Regions from separate parts of the Arthrobacter sp. 10T416 genome, predicted to be linked through region 2. Evidence: predicted binding sites of a transcription regulator. Region 2 holds the regulator's gene; each other region holds the start of a gene.
What was found. The regulator LexA, encoded in region 2, represses DNA repair genes until DNA is damaged. The targets are predictions, from matches to a motif close to TCGAACANNTGTTCGA.
Positions count from the first base shown of each region.

Region 1: the regulator LexA is predicted to act here: its motif matches at 2,766-2,781, upstream of ruvA (Holliday junction branch migration protein RuvA).
Region 3: the regulator LexA is predicted to act here: its motif matches at 4,779-4,794, upstream of AC1DBE_RS00950 (LexA family protein).

Region 1 covers NZ_JBFTHI010000001.1:490,181-497,181, forward strand. Annotated here, with positions in the region: gene secD (protein translocase subunit SecD) at 1-175, opposite strand, end outside; gene yajC (preprotein translocase subunit YajC) at 283-717, opposite strand; gene ruvB (Holliday junction branch migration DNA helicase RuvB) at 931-2,052, opposite strand; gene ruvA (Holliday junction branch migration protein RuvA) at 2,045-2,689, opposite strand; gene ruvC (crossover junction endodeoxyribonuclease RuvC) at 2,819-3,397, opposite strand; gene AC1DBE_RS02225 (YebC/PmpR family DNA-binding transcriptional regulator) at 3,394-4,149, opposite strand; gene pdxT (pyridoxal 5'-phosphate synthase glutaminase subunit PdxT) at 4,153-4,854, opposite strand; gene AC1DBE_RS02235 (MurT ligase domain-containing protein) at 4,947-6,251, shown strand; gene AC1DBE_RS02240 (type 1 glutamine amidotransferase) at 6,368-7,001, shown strand, end outside.
Region 2 covers NZ_JBFTHI010000016.1:46,978-53,978, reverse strand. Annotated here, with positions in the region: gene hflX (GTPase HflX) at 416-1,999, shown strand; gene AC1DBE_RS14905 (ATP-dependent DNA helicase) at 1,992-4,118, shown strand; gene lexA (transcriptional repressor LexA) at 4,202-4,951, opposite strand; gene AC1DBE_RS14895 (LysM peptidoglycan-binding domain-containing protein) at 5,369-5,761, shown strand; gene AC1DBE_RS14890 (histidinol-phosphate transaminase) at 5,895-7,001, shown strand, end outside.
Region 3 covers NZ_JBFTHI010000001.1:201,607-208,607, reverse strand. Annotated here, with positions in the region: gene AC1DBE_RS00980 (FdhF/YdeP family oxidoreductase) at 1-466, shown strand, start outside; gene AC1DBE_RS00975 (DUF6457 domain-containing protein) at 569-886, opposite strand; gene AC1DBE_RS00970 (L-threonylcarbamoyladenylate synthase) at 995-1,615, shown strand; gene AC1DBE_RS00965 (hypothetical protein) at 1,645-2,523, opposite strand; gene AC1DBE_RS00960 (response regulator) at 2,613-3,269, opposite strand; gene AC1DBE_RS00955 (sensor histidine kinase) at 3,266-4,525, opposite strand; gene AC1DBE_RS00950 (LexA family protein) at 4,809-5,240, shown strand; gene AC1DBE_RS00945 (Y-family DNA polymerase) at 5,277-6,566, shown strand; gene AC1DBE_RS00940 (AfsR/SARP family transcriptional regulator) at 6,606-7,001, opposite strand, start outside.

The DNA.
Region 1 (7,001 bases), on a different contig from region 2:
CCTTGGGCGCCAGGATCATCTGGGTGCCGCCTTCAAGGTCCAGGGCCAGCTTCGGAGCCCAGCTCGCCTGCCCGGCGATGTTGCCGCCGGCCAGGACGGCAGTCAAGACGGCGAGAATAACGCCAAGCCAGACCAGCACCCGGAGGGCTGAGTTTTTGGGGCCAGTTCGTGCCATTGTCGATCTTTCTATTGTTTACGGAGGAAACCGCCGGTGCGGGCTCTCAGGCCTGCACCGGCGGATGCCCGCGCACCGTAGCGCCGCGGGTTAGCTCAGGAGGCAGACTAGCTGTCTTTTTTGCCTTCGTCGTTGAGGCGGCGCAGGGTTTCATCCGGCGTTTCGTTGCGGAGCGGGTCGCCGGCGACGGCGGCGCCGTCGACGTTGTCAACCGGGCTCACGGTCTCGGCGGGCTCGTGGGTCAGCGAGGAAGCGTCGTCGGGAACGACCGTGGGCTCCTCGGCAGCAACTACCGGCTCGACGACCTTGGTCACGGCCTGGCGGTGCACGGTGGCGGTGTTGCCCGGGGAGAGCTCCAGGACAACCTTGTTCTCGGCGTCGTCGATCTGGACGATGCGGCCGAAGAGGCCAAAGCTGGTCATTACCTCAACACCGGGGCTGAACTTCGACTGGAGCTCCGCCTGCTGCTGCTGCGTCTTCTTGTTGCGGCGGAACATCATAAAGACGAACACGCCGAGCATGACGAACAGGAGAATTGTCATTGGATCCAAGGGGAAAGTTCCGTTCTGTACTTGCAAGCTGGTTTCACAGCAACGTCCGCCTCGTTCCGGAACCGCCCGGTAGGGACCCGGCAGTTGGCGGGGCAGAAAGACCATGCCCTGCCAGCAGCGGCTAGTGGTAGCCGCACACGGAAACGAAGGCCCGAACGTGCCGAGCGTCATACCAGTCTAAAGGGAAAAGGTCACMAGCGAGTGCTATTGACTATTACGGATCCATTCCGGGTCCGCGGCGGGCGCAGCGTACTCCCCGCTTCCGGCCGGCCCGCTGTCCGGCTCGCCGGCCTGGAACAGGTCCAGCGGGTCCTGCCCGAAGACACCGGCGGGGACAGCGAATCCAAGATGGGTCCATGCCGGCGCCAGCGCGATCCGGCCCCGTGGCGTCCGGCCCAGCAGGCCCTCGCGGACGAGGTAGGGCTCGGCGACGGTTTCCACGGTTTCGGTTTCTTCGCCAACGGCGATCGCCAGGGTGGACAGCCCCACCGGGCCACCGCCGAACTTGGTGATCAGCGCCTCAAGCACTGCCCGGTCCAGGCGGTCCAGGCCGCGCTTGTCGACCTCGTACATGTCCAGGGCTGCGGAGGCGGAACGGGCGTCAATCTGGTCGACACCGTGCACCAGCGCCCAGTCCCGGACGCGGCGCAGAAGGCGGTTGGCGATGCGGGGTGTGCCCCGGGACCGGCCGGCGATCTCGCTGAAACCTGCGGAGTTCACCTTCAGGTCCAGCAGGCCGGCCGAACGCCGGAGCACCAGTTCGAGTTCCTCGACGGAGTAGAACTCCAGGTGCCCGGTAAAGCCGAACCTGTCCCGCAGCGGCCCCGGGAGCAGGCCGGCGCGGGTGGTGGCGCCCACCAGGGTAAAGGGCGGCAGTTCCAGCGGAATGGCCGTGGCGCCGGCACCCTTCCCGACGACGATGTCGACGCGGAAGTCCTCCATGGCCATGTACAGCATTTCCTCGGCCGGGCGGGACATCCGGTGGATCTCGTCGAGGAACAGGACCTCCCCTTCAGACAGGGACGACAGGATCGCAGCGAGGTCGCCGGCGTGCTGAATCGCCGGGCCGCTGCTGATCCGCAGCGGGGCATTCATCTCTGCGGCGATGATCATGGACAGCGTTGTTTTACCCAGGCCGGGAGGCCCGGAGAGCAGCACGTGGTCGGCACTGCGGCCGCGCATCCGCGACGCTTCAAGCACCAGGGAGAGCTGCTTGCGGACCCGGTGCTGTCCGACGAAGTCGTGCAGGTTCTTGGGCCGGAGGGCCGCCTCGATGGCGCGCTCCTCGGGTTCCTCTCCCCCGCCGACGATGGATGGCTCAGCCACGCGCGCCTACCCGGTTCCCGGCACGGGCGCCATCCTGGCCGAGCCAGCGCAGGGTGGCGCGAAGGATCTCTGCGACGTTTCCCTGCTCGGCGAGTTCGGGCGAATCCGCCAGCGACTTGTCGATGCTGGCGGTGGCGTCCTTTTCGGACCAGCCCAGGCTGGTCATGGCCGCCACCACCTGGGGCTTCCACACACTTTCTGCGGAGACGGACGGCACAGCCGCGCCCGGCGTGCCGTGCGGCACCAGCTTGCCGGCGAGTTCCAGCACAATCCGGCCCGCGACCTTGGGGCCAATGCCGGGCACCTTGGTGAAGGCCTTGCCGTCCCCTGAATGCGCGGCGACGCGGATCGCCTCGGGTTCGTGGACGGCGAGGACGGCCAGGGCCAGCCGGGGACCGACGCCGCTCACACTGAGCAGGACATCAAAGACCTCACGTTCGTCGTCACTGCCAAAGCCGAAGAGGGTCAGCGAGTCTTCCCGGACGATCAGGGAGGTAAACAGCTTGCCTTCCTCGCCGACCCGGAGTTTGCTGAGGGTTTGCGGCGTGGCGTTGACGCTCATGCCGGCGCCGTTGAGGTCGATCACTGCCGAGGACAGGCCAACGTGCGCTACGGTTCCGCGGAGAAAACTGATCAAGGCCTGGCTCCTGGGTTTTTAGCCGAACTTCCGGCTGGTGCTGGTTCAGCCAGTGTTTACCGGCCGGACCCGCTATCCGAACATATCTACGAATACCCTACCAAGCAGTGCGTCGGGACGGCGGGACATTCACCGCGCCCGGCGCGCTTTGGCTTCCGCCGCTGCCCAGGCGCGCTGGGCGGGGGTCAGCGACTGGCTTCCGGGGCCCGTCGTGGCTACCGCCGCACCGCTGCCGGCCCGCCACGCGTGCGTGATGGCCAGTGCCAGTGCGTCGGCGGCGTCTGCGGGCCGCGGCGGGGCGTCCAGCCGGAGGATCTTGGTGACGAGTTTGGTGACGGCGTCCTTGTTGGATGTGCCGCTGCCGGTCACTGCCGCTTTGACTTCCGACGGCGTGTGCAGCGCCACCGGGATGCCCCGGCGCGCCGCCGCGGCGATCACCACCCCGGACGCCTGCGCAACGCCCATCACGGTGCTGACGTTGAGCTGGGAAAACACCCGTTCGACGGCGAGGACGTGCGGCTCGTGCTTATCCAGCCATTCGTCGATGGACGTGGCGATCACCAGAAGACGCTGGTCCAGGCTCTCGTCCGGGGACGTGCCAACGACGCCGAAGGCCACCATCGTGGCCCGGCGGTTCTTTTCCACGTCCACGACGCCGATGCCGCAGCGGGTCAGGCCCGGATCGACGCCGAGGACGCGGAGGGTCACTCGGCTTCCAGCGCTGCCTGTACTTCGTCGCTGAGGTCGGCGTTGCTGTAGACGTTCTGCACGTCGTCGAGCTCTTCCAGTGCGTCCACCAGCTTCATGAACTTCTTGGCGGCGTCCAGGTCCAGCGGCACCTGCATCGAGGGCACGAATTCGGCCTCATCGGTGTCGTACTCGATCCCGGCTTCCTTCAGCGCATCGCGGATGGCCTGCAGGTCGGTCGGCTCGGAGTGGATTTCAAAGGTCTCGCCGTTGTCCTTGACTTCCTCGGCGCCGGCCTCGAGGACGGCCATCAGGACGTCGTCTTCGGTCAGGCCGTTCTTCGGCAGCGACACAACACCCTTGCGGGAAAACAGGTAACTGACCGACCCGGGATCGGCGATGGTGCCGCCGTTGCGGGAGATGGCCAGGCGGACCTCGGAGGCCGCGCGGTTCTTATTGTCCGTGAGGCACTCGATGAGCAGGGCCGAGCCCTGGGGCCCGCGGCACTCGTACATGATTTCGGTGTAGTCGACTACCTCGCCGGTGAGTCCGGCGCCGCGCTTGATGGCGCGGTCGATGTTGTCAGCCGGAACCGAGGTTTTTTTGGCTTTGGTGACGGCGAGTTCGAGGCCGGGGTTGCCGGAGAGGTCCGGTCCGCCCATCCGCGCGGCAACTTCGATGTTCTTGATCAGCTTGGCGAACGACTTGGCCCTGCGGCTGTCAAGGATGGCCTTTTTGTGCTTGGTCGTCGCCCATTTGGAGTGGCCTGACATGCTTTACGCTTCTCCTCTGATCATTCGAATAAACAGTTCATGCACGCGCTTCTCCCCCGTCACTTCCGGGTGGAAGGAGGTGGCCAGCAGCTTGCCGGAACGCACTGCAACAATTCTAGCTGTCCCGTCGAGGGATTCCGGGTGGCCGGCCTTCGACGGTTCCACCTTCGCTAGAACTTCGACGGCGGGGCCGACGCGCTCCACCCAGGGGCCGCGGATGAAGACGGCGTGCACGGGGGCCACGCCGGATTCGTCGGCGCTGAACTCCAGCCCCGCAAATTCAAGGTCGGTTTCGAAGGACTCGCGCTGCCGGCCAAAGGCGTTGCGGCGGACAGTGATGTCAAGGCCGCCGAAGGTCTGCTGCGGGTTGCCGGCGAGGTCGGTCGCGGGGTCCGCGATCTCATCGGCCAGCAGGATCATGCCCGCGCAGGAGCCATAGACGGGAAGCCCGGACCGGATGCGGTCACGGAGGGGGTCCCGCAGGTCGAACATCCGCGAAAGCTTGTCGATGGTGGTCGATTCGCCGCCTGGAATGATGAGGCCGTCCAGTCCGTCGAGTTCGGTGGGGCGGCGGACGGCGGTGCCGGCGGCGCCGGCGGCTTCAACGGCGTGGAGATGTTCCCGGAAGTCGCCCTGGAGGGCCAGGACGCCAATCCGCAGGCCGGATCCCACGGGGGAGCCAGGCGAAGAGTGGGGGGTGGTCATCCTGCCAGCATAGTGCTCGGCGCCGCGCGGGGCCGCACCGGGGCGCACCGCAGGACCCGGTTCCATGCCGCCGCTGGGATATATTACAAAGCATGCTCTACTTCAGCGTTCCGCTCGGCAAGTTCGTTCGCCGGGTTTCCCGGCTCCGGGGCGGAGGCTCTGCCCTCCCCGGCCTGGTGGTCGAGAAAATCGACCCCGGGTTTATGCAACGGACGCTCTCCACCCTTCCGCTGGGCGTCGCCGTCGTCAGCGGCACCAACGGCAAGACCACTACCACCAAGATGGTCGTCGAACTCCTGGAGAGCCAGGGCCTGAAGGTCTTCACCAACCGAACCGGCAGCAACTTCACCCGTGGCGTTGCGGCAGCACTGCTCGGCGAGGTGGACTGGCGCGGCCGGCTGGATGCCGACGTCGCAGTCCTGGAACTCGACGAGGCCCACGCCGTGCACTTCGTCAACAGGGTCCCGCCGCGGTATTGCCTGCTGCTGAACGTCCTTCGCGACCAGCTGGACCGCTTCGGCGAAATCGACAAGACGGCGGAACTGCTCCAGCACATCGCCGCCAAAACCACCGGAACCGTCGTCCTGAACCGTGAGGACCCCCGCGTCGCCCGGATCGCGGACGCGCTCCCCCAGGCCGGCCACGGCGGCCCTGAAGTGCGCTACTTCGGCCTGGACGATTCACTGCTCAGCACCTTCCCCAACGACGACGAAATGCGGGCCGCGCCGGGCAGCCCGGTGCCGCCGGCACCCGCCAAGCCGGATGCCCACGTCGTGCTTCGCCGCGTGGGTGCCAGCGACGCCGACTTCGAGTACGACGGCGAGACTGTCAGCACCGGCATGAAGTTGCGAGGCGTGTACAACATCTTCAACGCCGCCGCCGCGCTGACCCTGGCCCGTGCGGTCACGGCCGTCCGCGGCACGGGTACCGACCAGGCCGGACTGCTGACGGCGCTGGCCAACGTCGCTCCGGCCTTCGGGCGCGGTGAGTCCCTGGTGGTCGACGGCCTCCCGCTGGAACTGGTCTTGGTGAAGAACCCCAGCGGATTCCGGCTGGGCCTGAAGTCGTTCCCGGCCGCCGGCTACGCCACCATGATCGCCATCAACGACAACTACGCCGACGGCCGCGACATGTCCTGGCTGTGGGACGTCGAATTCGACACCCTGCGTGATGCCGGCGTGGACCAGCTCTCCGGCTCCCGCGCCTACGACATGGCCCTGCGGCTGCAGTACGACGACGTTGCGATCGGCGCTGTGGACACCGACATTGCCCCGGCGCTGGCCGCTTTCATCCGCGGCGCGAAGGACCAGCCAAAGCGGATCTTCTGCACCTACACCGCCATGCTGGCCATCCGCCGCGAGCTTTCCAAAATCACCACAGTGGAGGTGGTCTCATGACCCCGGCATCCCCCGACGCCCAGCACGGACTCTCCTTCGGGCATGTCCTGCCGCCCGAGGACCCGGCCGGCCCGGACAAGGGCACCATCCGCGTCCTCCAGCTTTACCCGCGGGACATGAACATCTACGGCGACTGGGGCAACGCCCTGGTCCTCGCCCAGCGGCTGCGCTGGCACGGGTACACCCCGGAACTGCTCGAATACAACGTCGGTGACGAGTTTCCCGCCGATGTGGACCTGATCGTGGGCGGCGGCGGCCAGGACAGCGGCCAGCTGGTCATCCAGGACGACCTTCTGTCGCGTGAAACCACCCTGAAGGAACTGGCCGAGGACGGGATGCCCATGCTGGTCATCTGCGGGCTCTACCAGCTGTTCGGCAAGTTCTTTAAGACCAGGACCGGCTCCGTCATCCCCGGAATCGGCGTCCTCGACGTCGAGACCCACGGCACCGACGAGCGGCTGATCGGCAACGTCGCGGTGTCCTCGCCGGAGTTCGGCACGGTGCTGGGGTACGAAAACCACAGCGGCCAGACGACGCTGGGACCGGGCGTGACACCGCTGGGGACCACGGCGAAGGGAACTGGCAACAACAGCAGCGACGGCCAGGAAGGCGCCCGATACCGCAACATCGTCGCCAGCTACCTCCACGGGTCGCTGCTGCCGAAGAACCCTGCGCTGGCCGACTTCCTGATCAAGACTGCGGCGGAGCGGAAGTTTGGCAGCTTCGTCCCAGGCACCCCGGATGACACCT
Region 2 (7,001 bases):
GACGCAGGTACTTACCTTCCGCTCAGCGCGCCTCGTGATCACTGCATCACTCCCACGGCGCCGGATTTGCTTGGAGTCACTCCTCTTGGAACCCGACCGTCCGCGTGCACAGAACGCGGGACCTTACGGCAGGGGTACCAACCGGTCCCGGCAGCAACGCATCCCGGCGGGCGCACCCGGTTAGAACCAGCGCACACCAGCCAGCTCACCAGCTGCCCGCACATCCGCGGCGTTCTTAAACCGCCGCAGCCCGCACTCACCGCTCCGGACCGGAGCCCCACCCCGCCGTCGGCGCCGCCGCCGTCCGGCACCCGAGGAGGCATGGATGACCACCAGTCGTCAGCCCAGCGCGAATACCGCGCCACGAAACACCGAACGGCACTATTCTGAGAGTGCAGACCCTTCGAAGGAGACCATGACCAGCCAGCCCAACCCCGGTTCCGATTCAGCCGCCCAGGACATGAGTCCTGCGGAAATCCAAGCTGTTATCGACCGGATCCTCTCCAAAGACGCCCCGGCATCCAAGACCGGCCAGGGTGCCGGCGACGGTGATGCCGCCGAGTCCCGGCCGGTCTTCGGCAAGGCGCAGGCATTGTCGCAACTGGATGAGGAACACAGCAGCTACGACGGCGACCAGCAGGACCTCGAGGAACGCCGCGCCCTCCGGCGGACGGCCGGACTCTCGACAGAACTCGAAGACGTCACCGAAGTCGAATACCGGCAGTTGCGCCTGGAGCGGGTGGTGCTGGCGGGGCTGTGGACCGAGGGTACCCTGGCCGACGCCGAGAACTCCCTGCGCGAGCTCGCGGCGCTGGCCGAAACCGCCGGATCCGAGGTCCTCGACGGACTGGTCCAGCGGCGCGCCAAGCCGGACCCGGGCACGTTCCTCGGCTCCGGCAAAGCCCAGGAGCTCAAGGACATTGTGATGTCGACAGGCGCTGACACCGTGGTGGTCGACGCCGAACTGGCGCCCTCCCAGCGCCGTGGCCTGGAAGACATCGTCAAGGTCAAGGTCATCGACCGCACGGCCCTGATCCTGGATATTTTCGCCCAGCACGCCAAGAGCCGTGAGGGCAAGGCACAGGTGGAACTGGCACAGCTCGAATACCTGCTCCCGCGCCTGCGCGGCTGGGGTGAGTCGATGTCCCGCCAGGCCGGTGGCCAGGTGGGTGGTGCCGGTGCCGGTATGGGCTCGCGCGGCCCCGGTGAGACCAAGATTGAACTGGACCGGCGGCGGATCCGCACCCGGATGGCCAAGCTGCGCCGCGAAATTGCGGCGATGAAGCCGGCGCGCGAGACCAAACGGGCCAACCGGCGTCGTAACGCCGTACCGTCGGTAGCCATTGCCGGTTACACCAACGCCGGCAAGTCCTCGCTGCTGAACCGGCTGACCGACGCCGGCGTCCTGGTGGAGAACGCCCTGTTCGCCACCCTGGACCCCACCGTCCGCAAGGCGGAAACGGCGGACGGACTGGGCTACACCCTGGCCGATACGGTCGGATTCGTTCGCTCGTTGCCCACCCAGCTCGTGGAGGCCTTCCGCTCCACCCTGGAAGAGGTAGCGGATTCGGACCTGATCCTGCACGTCGTCGACGTCTCCCACCCGGACCCGGAGGGCCAGATTGCGGCCGTCCGTTCCGTGTTCAGTGAAGTCGATGCCCGCAAGGTGCCGGAAATCATCGTCCTGAACAAGGCCGACGCCGCCGATCCCTTTGTGGTCGAACGGCTCAAGCAGCGCGAGCCACGCCACGTAGTGGTCTCTGCCCGTACGGGCGAGGGCATCCCGGAGCTGCTGAGGGCCATCAGCGAGGGCATCCCGCGGCCCAGCGTGAAGATGGAGCTGATGATCCCGTACAACCGCGGGGACCTGCTCAGCAAGCTCCACGAGACCGACGCCGAGATCATTAGCCTCGACCATGTGGAAGCCGGCACCAGGGCCGTGGTGATGGTACGCGAGGGCCTTGCGGCCGAACTGGACGCCTTCCTCAGCAATGACTGAACCAGCAGTAGCCGGGGAGGCGGCAGCATCGCCTGACGCCGGCCGGTCAGAAGACGGAACGTCCACAACAGGCGCATCCAAAGGCGGCCCGTCCGGCGAGGAGTTCGTGGTTGAACTCCTCGACCGGGCGGTCGCCGGGATGGGCGGCCAGAGCCGTGAGGGCCAGCACGAAATGGCCCGGCAGGTGGCGCGCGCCATCGACACCGGCGACCACCTGCTGGTCCAGGCGGGCACCGGAACCGGCAAGTCCCTGGCGTACCTGATTCCGCTGATCGCCCACTCGCTGGTCAGCGACAAACCCACCCTGGTTTCCACCGCCACCCTCGCGCTGCAAACCCAGATCGTGGGCAGGGACCTCCCTCGTCTCCTGAAAACCATTACGCCGGCCCTGGAGCGGCCGGTGAAAGTCGCCCTGGTGAAGGGCCGCGCCAACTACGTCTGCCGCCACAAGCTCGAGGGCGGCTTCCCGTCCGAGGAGCCCGCCGAGGGGCAGCTTTTCTCCCTCGGCGAGGACACCTCCGTGCCGCATTTCGCCGCGGCCATGGGCGGGCCCTCGTCCCAGCTGGGCAAGGAAGTGGTCAGGCTCCGGGAGTGGGCCGAGGAGACCCAGACGGGCGACCGTGACGAGCTGATGCCGGGCGTCACCGACCGCGCCTGGCGCCAGGTGTCCGTCACCTCGATGGAATGCCTGGGGGCGCAGAAATGCCCCCTCGCCGCCGAGTGCTTCAGTGAACTCGCCCGGCAGAACGCCGCCGACGCCGACGTCGTGGTCACCAACCACGCCATGCTCGCCGTCAGCGCCTTCGAGGGCCTCGCGGTGCTGCCCGAATACGACGTCGTTGTGGTGGACGAGGCGCACGAGCTCCAGGACCGCGTCACGGGCGCCGTGTCCGGGCAACTGTCCGTCGCGATGGTGCACGCCGCGGCATCCGGTGCCCGTAAGCACACCGGGATCACCGTGGATGCGCTCAACACCGCCGCCGCCAACCTCGAACTCGCCATCGAAGGTGTCCCAAGCGGGCTGATGCCGAACGGCCTGAACAGCGAACAGCTGGACTGTGTTGACCAGCTCCGCGACGCCTGCCGCGCCGCGCTCTCCGACTCCAAGGGGGATAGCGCCACCCCGGCCGACGGCGGCCGGCAGCTCACCCGCTCCCGCCTGATGGTGATCCTGGAGCTGTGCGAACGGCTCCTGGCCGCCAAGGAAAACCGCGAGGTGGTCTGGTTTTCGCGCAACAGCAGCTTTGACCCGCAGCAGGGTTACTCACAGCCGGATGACTCCGCGCCGGCCCTGGTCAACATCGCCCCGCTCAGCGTCGCCGGGCGGCTGCGCGAAGGGCTGTTCGCGGACCACACAGTCGTTCTGACCTCGGCGACCCTCGCCATCGGAGCGGCGTTCGAGCCCGCAGCCGGGGGACTGGGACTGGTGGGGCCCGGGGCGCCCAGCTGGACCGGCGTCGACGTCGGTTCCCCGTTTGAATATCCAAAACAAGGCATCCTGTACGTCGCCAAGCACCTGCCCAAACCGGGCCGCGGTACCTCCCCGGAGGCCCTCGACGAACTCGAGAAGCTGATCCGCGCCTCGAACGGCGGGGCACTGTGCCTCTTCTCCTCCCGGCGTGCTGCCGAGGAGGCCGCCGAGGCGATGCGGCCCAGGTTGGGCCTGAGCATCCTCTGCCAGGGCGAATCGACCATGACGGCGCTGGTCAAGCAGTTCGCGGACGAGCCGGACACCTGCCTGTTCGGGACAATGTCGCTGTGGCAGGGCGTTGACGTACCGGGTAATTCCTGCCGCCTCGTGGTCATCGACAGGATCCCGTTCCCACGGCCCGACGATCCCCTGATGACCGCCCGCTCCCGGGCCGTGGCACAGTCGGGCGGCAACGGTTTTATGAGTGTCTCTGCGACCCACGCGGCCATCCGCCTGGCGCAGGGCGCCGGCCGGCTGATCCGTTCGACGTCGGACAAGGGCGTGGTGGCCGTACTCGATTCCCGGCTGTCCACCGAGCGCTACGGCGGCTTCCTGCGCGCGGCGCTGCCACCGTTCTGGCCCACCACGGATCCGGCCGTGGCGCTGGCCGCCCTCGACCGCTTGGCCAAGGCCCCGGCCGCCGGATAGGCCGGAAACTTCTGCCCCAACGCCACAGGCCCCGTCCGGAACATCGGACGGGGCCTGCTGAGTTGGTGCTTGGTGGTTCCCGGTTAGAGGGAGCGCAGTACGGACACGACCTTGCCCATGATGACGGCGTGATCGCCGAGGATCGGTTCGTACTGGGTGTTCTGGGGGAGCAGCCAGGTGTGGCCGTCGCGCTGGCGGAACGTCTTGACGGTGGCCTCGTCGTCGAGCAGCGCGGCCACGATGTCACCATTGACGGCGTCGTTCTGGCGGCGGACCACCACCCAGTCACCGTCGCAGATGGCGGCGTCGATCATCGAATCCCCCGCCACCTTGAGCATAAACAACTCGCCGTGGCCCACCAGCTGGCGTGGCAGCGGCATAACGTCTTCCACGACCTGATCGGCCAGGATCGGGCCGCCGGCGGCAATCCGGCCCACGAACGGCACCATCGCGGTGTCCGTGGCGCTGGCCAGTTCCGAGACGGCGAGGCCGCCCACGGCCCGCAGACCGCTGGACTTCTCGACGCCGGAGATGGGGGTGGCGCCGCCGTCCAGGGTTAGCGGCATCAGGACTTCCATGGCACGGGGCCGCTTGGGGTCCCGCCGCAGGTAGCCGAGCTTTTCCAGCTGTGAGAGCTGGTGGGTGACGCTGGAGAGGCTGGCGAGCCCCACGGTGTCACCGATTTCGCGCATGGACGGCGGGTAGCCGTTGTCCGTGACCGAACGCTGGATCGTCTCCAGGATCTTCTTCTGCCGGACGGTAAGGCTCTTCGGCGCCCGACCGGTCTGCGGGCTCCGTTGGGTAGCCCTCCCGCCGGCGGCTTGTGCTGCCATATTCGCCATGCCTTTCCGTTCCGCCCTGCGGACCTTGCCGCCGGGCCGCTGTGGCCTGAAAACCCCCGGGGCCTAAAAATGTCAGACCCCGTTGTTGAACTTGAACTGTCCAACCGCAGGTGAACTCACCAGCGGTTGTTCCGTGATTCAAAAGTAGGCCAGCACACCATGTTTTTCAAACATTTGTTCTAGCGAGTCTCGACAATGTTCGTTCATAGGTGCTAAAACAGAACAAGCAGAGTTCGAATATGTGTTCGAAACCTGTCGACGGGAACCGAATGCAGGTTTCGATTCTGTGTTCTAAGTTTCGCAGTCGCAGGTTCGCCTATAAAGGTCACGCGTTCGATGGTTCGGCCGGTTGGCGGCGGGTACATGGAGTACGCCGGGCGGCACAGAGAGGTCCAGGAGGGCTTAGTTATGTCAGCAGTAAGCGTTATGTCCGGTTCGTTCGGCACCATCAAGTCCCGCACGGCCGTGCCCCAAGCGGCAGCACGCCAGGCGCCCCTGCGGCTGACCCGCCGGGGACGGTTCGTCTTCATCGGCCTGCCGCTGATCGTCCTGGCTGTCCTGGTCCTGTCTCTCGCCGGTTTCCTCAACGCCCCCGCCAAAGCGGCCGACTCCGCCGCGGAGCTCTCGGTGACTCCCGCGGTCACCGTCACCGTCCAGCCGGGCGAATCCCTCTGGGCGATCGCCGGCGCCGTGGCACCGGAACGCGATCCCCGCGACGTCGTGGCCGACATTGTCCAGCTCAACAACCTCGGCGCCGCCCGCGTGATGCCCGGCCAGCAGCTCTTCGTCCCCTCCAAGTAGGCAGGGCCCCCGCCGGCGAATGACCAGCCGGCGTGTGAGTGAACGCCCCTGGTGAACCCCGGCAGCCCTTACGGGGCGGGCATTCCGGGGTCACAGTTTCGGGGCGGGCCCGGGTCTCACTTAAACTGGGCGGGTGACTGACCAGCTAGAGCGACTCAACCGACTGCCCCTCCGCACAAACCTGCGGGGCCTGCGCCCCTACGGCGCACCCCAGCTGGACGTGCCCATCCTGCTGAACGTCAACGAGAACACGCACGGGGTCCCGGCCGACGTCCGCGCCGCCATCGCCGAGGCCGTGACCGAGGCCGCCGCGGGGCTGAACCGCTACCCGGACCGCGAGTTCACCGAACTCCGCGAGGCCCTCGCCGAGTATCTGGGCCACGGCCTCGAAGCGGACAACATCTGGGCCGCCAACGGGTCCAACGAAGTGCTCCAGCAGATCCTCCAGGCCTTCGGCGGCCCGGGGCGCACCGCCCTCGGCTTCCCTCCCACGTACTCCATGTACCCGCTACTGGCCGCGGGGACGGACACCGAATACATCGTGGGAGTCCGCGCCGAGGACTACGGCCTCAGCGCGGAATCGGCAGCCCGGCAGGTCCGCGAACTGAAGCCCAGCGTGGTCTTCCTCTGCTCGCCGAACAACCCCACCGGGACAGGCCTGGGCCTGGATGTTGTGGAGGCCGTCTATGAGGCGGGCCAGGAAAGCCAGACCATCGTGATCGTCGACGAGGCGTACCACGAGTTCGCCCACGACGGCACACCCAGCGCACTGACCCTGCTGCCCGGCCGCGAGCGGCTGATCGTGTCCCGCACCATGAGCAAGGCCTTCGCCCTCGCCGGCGCACGGCTCGGCTATATGGCGGCCGCCCCGGAGGTCACGGACGCCCTCCGCCTCGTGCGGCTGCCGTACCACCTCTCCGCCATCACCCAGGCAACGGCCCTGGCCGCCCTGCACCACCGCGTGGCGCTGATGGCCGACGTCGAGGACATCAAACGCCAGCGGGACAGGATCGTCTCCGAACTGATCCGGATGGGCCTCAAACCCGCCGCCTCGGACTCGAACTACGTCTTCTTCGGGGGCCTGGATAACCCGCACGAGGTCTGGCAGGGGCTGCTGGACGCCGGGGTGCTCATTCGCGACGTCGGCATTCCGGGACATCTGCGGGTGACAGCCGGCACTGAGACGGAAACCACAGCGTTTCTGCAGGCCCTCGAACAGATCCTGACCGGCCGCCAAGCA
Region 3 (7,001 bases), on a different contig from region 2:
GACCGGCAAGGCGGTGCTCACCGTCAACGAGCTCGAGCACGTGGAACGGCCGGAGGGCACCCTGATCCTGCAGACCATGCGCTCGCACGACCAGTTCAACACCACCATTTACGGCCACAACGACCGCTACCGTGGCATCAAGAAGGGCCGCCACGTGGTCTTCGTGAACCCGGCGGACATCAACGACCTCGGCCTGGCCGACGGCCTGTTCGTGGACATCCACGGGGAGTACCACGACGGCGTCGAACGTGTGCTGCGGAAGTTCCGTGTGGTCTCCTACCCCACGGCCCCCGGGTGCGCCGCCGCGTACTACCCCGAGGCCAACGTCCTGGTGCCGCTGAACCACACCGCCGAGGGCAGCAACACCCCGGTCTCGAAGGCCGTCATCGTCCGCCTTGAACCCAGCCTGGACCAGACACCCGACAGCCCGGACCGGCTGCACACCGCCGCCAACGCATCGGCCTAGCCGGCAACAGACTGGCCGCGCCCCCTGGTGGGGGCGCGGCCTGTCTGTCGTTTGCTGCTGTTGCCTCAGCCAGCGGGCGCTGCCGCGCGCCAGACGGCGCCGCTACTGGGCCCGCTTGGCCCAGCCCTTCTCGTCCGGGCCGCCGGACTCGCCATGCTCGCACAGTTCGATGACTTTGTTGGATGCGGCGTGCACGGCCTCCTGGGTGCTCTTCCGGCCGTTGGTGGACGCGGTTCCTGCGGCGTAGCCGACGATGAAGGCGCTGATGGCGTCCGCGTGCGGGCCGACCGCCTTTACTGACTCCTCGGCGACTTCCACAATCTTCTCGTGGTCCACTTCCAAATCCAGGATCTGCAAGGCCTGGATCAGCCGGGCGCTCCAGTGCCGCAGTGCACTGTCTTCATCTCGGGGCAAAGTCATCTGCAACTCCTCATCGTCGGTGCTCGGGCGGTTCGGTTGTCCCTCAAGGGTTAGCACCGATCCCGGCGAATGCGCAATGCGCCCCCTCCCCGGGCGTAAGCTCATGCCATGGCGAGATACTTCGATGTGCACCCCGAGGACCCCCAGCCGCGCTCCATCACCCAGGTGGTGGACATGGTGAAGTCCGGCGGCCTCATCGCCTACCCCACCGACTCCTGCTACGCCCTCGGAGCCCAGGTGGGCAACCGGGACGCCCTGGACCGCATCCGCGCCATCCGGCACCTGGATAACAAGCACCACTTCACCCTGGTGTGCAAAGATTTCGCCCAGCTCGGCCAGTTTGTCCAGATCGACAATGATGTGTTCCGCACGATCAAGGCCGTGACCCCGGGGAGCTACACCTTCATCCTTCCGGCCACCAAGGAAGTACCCAAGCGGCTGCTGCACCCGAAGAAGAAGACCGTCGGTGTGCGCATCCCGGACAACCGGGTGGTCCAGGCGCTGCTGGCCGAACTCGGTGAGCCCCTCCTCTCCAGCACCCTGCTGCTGCCGGATGAGGAAGAGCCGCTGACCCAGGGCTGGGAAATCAAGGAGAGGCTGGACCACGTGGTGGACGCCGTCATTGATTCCGGCGACTGCGGGGCGGAGCCGACGACGGTCATCGACTTCTCGAGCGGCGTGGCCGAGGTTGTCCGCCGCGGTATGGGCGACCCGTCCCGTTTCGAGTAGCCGCCGCATAGATCACGCGCGTTTGTCAGTCAGCGGGCGCTTGGGATGACGAGTTTCGCCGCGTTGGCGTCCGCGGTGCGGCGAATCTCTTTGACTTTCGCGATTTGCGGGGCCAGTTCCTGCATGCGGGTTGTGAGGTACTTGTCGAGGACTTTGTCCAGCGCGGCATGGAATCCCGTCTTGTCCCGGCAGACGGCGTCGGTCATGGCAATTCTGAACTCTTCCTGCCCTCCCGCGGCCGTTCCTTCCTCTGCGGCCTGCTGGGGGTCTGCAAAGGATGCGTAGGGAGTTTCTTTCATGCAGGCCGCCCAGTCGCTGATGGCTTTGGTGATTCCGGAGTCGCCGGAGGCGGACAAGCTGGCAGGAAGGACTGAGTTGTACGCGATGCCCGTGGCGAGCATGTAGTTTTCCGCGCTGCCGTAGATCTTTGTCATGGCTTCGCCACGGCATCCGGCGGCAGAGGTTCCGGTGGTGCCCACCCTGACCATTGAAGCTGAGTCCGCCGGACCGGTGAGTGCTTTGTTGAAGGCCGGATCTGCGAAGAGCTTGCCGTCCGCTGTGCCGGGAACCGGTTCGCGGGGTCCCTGGGGCAGGGTGCCGGCGTAACCGCTTGCCTTGGCGGCGTCGACCGTGAGCCGTTTGAATCCGATGGCTCCGTTGAGGTCCATCGTCATCGCGGCGCTGGGGGGCGTGTACGAGAAGCCGGCCTTGGCCATGCAGAGCTCGACGGCCTTCTGCACGCCCGTTTCGGCTATCGGATCTGTTGAGGCATAGGCCTCTGCCTGACGGATGATCCCCGGGATGGGCTCCGGTGATGCAGTGACCGACGCTGCAGGGGTGGCGGCCGCAGCCAGGGCGGCACCGGTGCCGAGTATCAGCACAGCAGCGCCGAAGACCTTTTTCTTCATGGTGGCTCCTTCGATTGTTTTGGGTAAAGCGGTGGCTACCTTCCCGGGATCGGGAAGACCGAATTGGGTGGACGATGCTGCTGCGCGGGCTAGTTGAGAACGTTGTTTTCGTACGCGAAGGCGACGAGCTGGATGCGGCTCTTCAGCTTGAGTTTTGCCAGGATGCTGCCGACGTGGGATTTTACGGTGGCTTCGCTGAGCACCAGTGCCGCCGCGATTTCCGCGTTGCTCAACCCCTTGGCAGCGTGGAGGAACACGTCGCGTTCCCTGCCGGAGAGGCCTGCCAGTGCCGCGTCGGTTCCTGTCGAAGGCGTGGTGTAGTCGCGCAAGAGCTCGTTGGTGAGGGCCGGCGCGATGACCGAGTGGCCCGAGTGGACCGTTCGGATGGCGGCCAGCAGGAAATCGGGCGTGGTGTCTTTCGTCAGGAACCCGGCGGCACCGGCCTGGATGGCCCGCACCACGGCTTCGTCGTGCTGGATGGTGGTGAGCACGATGATCTTCGGGGCATGGCCGCCCGGCGTTCCCAGTATGGTTCTGGTGGCTGTGATTCCGTCCATGACGGGCATCCGGATGTCCATAAGGAGCACATCCGGGCGTGCCGCCTGCGCGAGTTCGACCGCCGCTTCCCCGTTGGCGGCTTCGCCGACGAGGTCCATGTCCGGCTGACTGCGCAAGATCATCCTGAGTCCGGCGCTGAACAGTGGCTGGTCATCGGCCAGCGCAATCGTGATCGGTGCGGCCGTCATGGCTGGGCTCCTTCCAGGGAGCGGAGGCGGGACTTGCTGGTGGTGGTTTCCGGATGCTGGCTGGGTACTGCAACGGGGAGGGAAGCCAGCACCTCAAAGGTGTCCTCGCCCCGGACCGTTTCCACCCGTCCGCCAACGGTCGCTGCACGTGCCTTCATTCCTGCTATCCCGCGGCCGACGGGGGTCGACGTCGTCGTGCCTGGCTGATTGGTCCCAAAAAATGAGCGGACACGCAGCTCCAGGTTCGTCGCCGTCCAGAGCAGGTGCAGGTGCGCGCCCTGGCTACGGTCGCCATATTTGAAGGCGTTGGTGAGGCTCTCCTGCGCCAGCCGGTAGACGGTCAGTTGCTGGGCCGGGGTCATGTCCCGCGGCTGGCCCGTGGTTTCGGTGGTGACGGGCATTCCACTGGAACCCAAACGGTCGGCAAGATCGGCCAGGTCCTCAATCCTGTGCGTGGGTTGAGTGCCGAGGTCCGTCGAGAAGCCTTCGATGAGCCTCCGCGTTTCCACGAGCGCGGTCCTCGCTGATTCGGCGATGACTTGGGAGGCTTCTGCCACGGAGTCCGGTTCCGTGTGGTGGATGTATCGGATGCCGTCCGCCTGGGCCACGATCACCGTGAGTGAATGGGCCAGAACATCGTGCAATTCCCTGGCGATCCTGTTGCGTTCCTGTTCGACGGCAAGTTCGGTCGCCGTTTCCCGGAGCCGGCGTTCCGCCGCCAGCTGCGCCCGCCGGCTTCTTGAAACGTTGTTGACCGCGACGCCGACGGCCCACGCGGCGAGGTTCAGTGCGGCGAAGGCCCCGAAGATCAGGAAGGCGTAGGTGAGGGTGCGCAGCACTCCCCTGTCGTACAGCTGGTTGCCGAAGATGAAATTGATCCAGGTCTGGTCGGTGAACCAGTTGGCGGTGATGACGGCGGCGAACAAGACAGACGTTAGCGGGAGGACCCAGCGGTTCCTGCTCTTCCAGCCAACCACCGCGAAGAAGATCACCACCGGAACGACGGCATAACTCAGCACGCCGGACAGGAGGACCAGCGGCAGGATCTTGACACTCTGCAGGAGCAGCGCCCCCAGGACCAGCCCGAGGGCGGCGGCCGGCAAAATCTCCGCCACTGCAACGCCCGTGAGGAACGCCAACAGGAGGGCGCTTTTCTGGTCGAAATGGCGCTCCTCCAGGATGAAAAGCGCCCCCGCAAGAAGGACAGCCGCGGCAGGCGCCGCGAGAGGCCTCAGGGACCGGATCATTGTGAACATGCCTTCACCCTAAGCGGGCTCTTCCAGCGCCGGGCCCAACTGCGGGCGAGTTCCAACCGGATGATGAGCAAGTTCCACCTCACGGATGACTCATCAACTCCGCGGACGCCGCTGGCGGTTTCCCGGCGGCGCGATCGGGGGGGGTGGGGGGGACCTCGACGGACTTCGGCGCGTCGTGCCCCTGGTTCGCCGGGACCCGCGATTCCGATTCCGCAGGGCCGGTCAAATGTCGGCGCCCGGGGCTACACTTTATTCGAAGATATATTCGAATAAAGGGTGTGTTGTGAGCGTTGTTGTTGGTCCCCGCGTGATAGATGCGGGCGCGTCCTTGCTGTCGGTCCTGATCTCGCCGGTCGCTGTTGCGGCCGGATACCCGTCGCCGGCTCAGGACTACTTCGACGGCCGGATCGACCTCAATGARCACCTGATCAAGGACATCACCAGTACGTACGTCGTCCGGGTGTCGGGGGACTCGATGGAGGGGGCCGGAATCAGCGACGGCGATGAGTTGATCGTGAACCGGGCGCTGGCACCGCGTGACGGATGCGTCGTCGTCGCCGTCCTCGACGGCGAGCTCACGGTCAAGCGCCTCCGCATCACCGCCTCCGGCGTGGTGCTGCAGGCAGACAACCCGCGCTACCCGGACATCCGGGTCCCGGCCCTGTCCGACCTCGTCGTCTGGGGCGTCGCCACACGCTGCCTGCACCATGTCTGAACCTGAACGGGTGCCCGAGCAGGAAGGTTTGGTGTGATGATTGAACCCCGACCCAGCGGCAGCATCGCCCTCGTGGACGTGAACTGTTTTTATGCCAGCGCCGAACGCGCCTTCGACCCCTCCCTGGAGGGCCGGCCCGTCGTCGTCCTGTCCAACAACGACGGCTGCGCCGTCACCCGCTCCCCCGAAGCGAAGGCACTCGGCATCCCGCTGGGCGAACCGTGGTTTAAGCTCGCTCCGCGCGCCAAGGAGTGGGGGCTGGTGGCCAAGTCCAGCAACTATGAGCTCTACGGCGACATTAGCGCCCGGGTCATGGAACTCCTGGGGCGGTATTCGGCCTGGCTGGAGGTCTACAGCATCGATGAGGCATTCTTGGGAGTCACCGGCGGCCCCGCCGAGCTGCAACGCCTGGGGCAAGCGATGAAGACTGCCGTCCGCCGCAACGTCGGCGTCCCGGTCTGCGTCGGCATCGCCGGCACCAAGACGCTGGCCAAGCTGGCCAACAAGTGGGCCAAGCACAACCCGGCGTTCGACGGCGTCTGCCACTGGGAGGCCGTCCCGGCCGAGCGCCAGGCGCAGCTCATGGCGGACCTGTCCGTGATCGAGCTCTGGGGTGTGTCGACCCGCCTGACCAAACGCCTGAATGCGATGGGGATCCGGTCCGTTCTGGACCTGGCCCGGGCCGACCCCGTGACCATCAGGGACCGCTTCTCGGTGGTCCTCATGCGTACCGTCCTCGAGCTGCAGGGCACCCGGTGCATCCCGCTGGAGGAGGAGCGCGTCGGCCGCGACCAACTGATCTTCAGCCGATCGTTTGCCACCCCCGTAGGAAACCAGGCGGGAATGCGCCAGGTCCTGGGCCTCTACGCCCAGCAAGCCAGCGCCCGGCTCGCCAAGCACGGGTTGCAGGCAAAGCTGCTCACCGCTTTCGCCGCTACGTCCTACTACAACCCGCGGGACAGCTCCTATCCGTCGGTATGCGTCCCGCTCCCCATGCCCACGGCTGACCCGGTACTGCTGGCACGCGCGGCCTACGCCCTGCTCCCCCGGATCGGCGACGACATCAAGTACGCGCGGGCCGGGATCATGGTCACCGACCTGCGCCCCACTGCCAACCAGGCCCCGCTGGCCCTGTTCGAGAACCCGCACGAGGAACGCGGCATCGGACCCCTGGTGGAGGAGATCAGCCGCAGATACGGCCGGGGATCCATCGGCCTGGGTCACGGGGGCATCCGCGGCGGCCCCGACTGGACCATGAAGCGCGACATGTTGTCACCGCGCTACACAACGCACTGGGATGAACTCCCCGTGGTCCGGGCGGCCTGACGGTGGGTGCCGGCACCCGGACCCCGGCCACCGGCCACGTCACACCGCGGTCCGGACCCGCTGGAGGAAGGAATCCAGGATTCGTCCGGCGTTCTGGTGCAGCCGGTCATCGGTCCCCGCACCCTGCGACCCCGGGTTGTGCAGCCAGCCGCCAAGGAACAGCAGGGCCGACAGCACCTCGGAGAGCTCCGAATCGGCCTCGGCGTGCTGCCGCAAGAGCCGCAGATGCGCGGCCTGGAGGGCCGGTCCCGGCGGGCAGGCGAGGTCTCGGTCGAAGAGGCGGCGGCAGCGGTCGTAGGCGGAGAGACCCTCGGCGGGCAGGCCGGCGAGTTCGTAGGCCTCCACCAGCACCATCCAGGCCCGTTCGTTCAGGGGCTCGGACCGGATGGCCGCTTGTGCCCAGTTGATCGCCTCGTGGGGGCGCCTTAGCGCCGT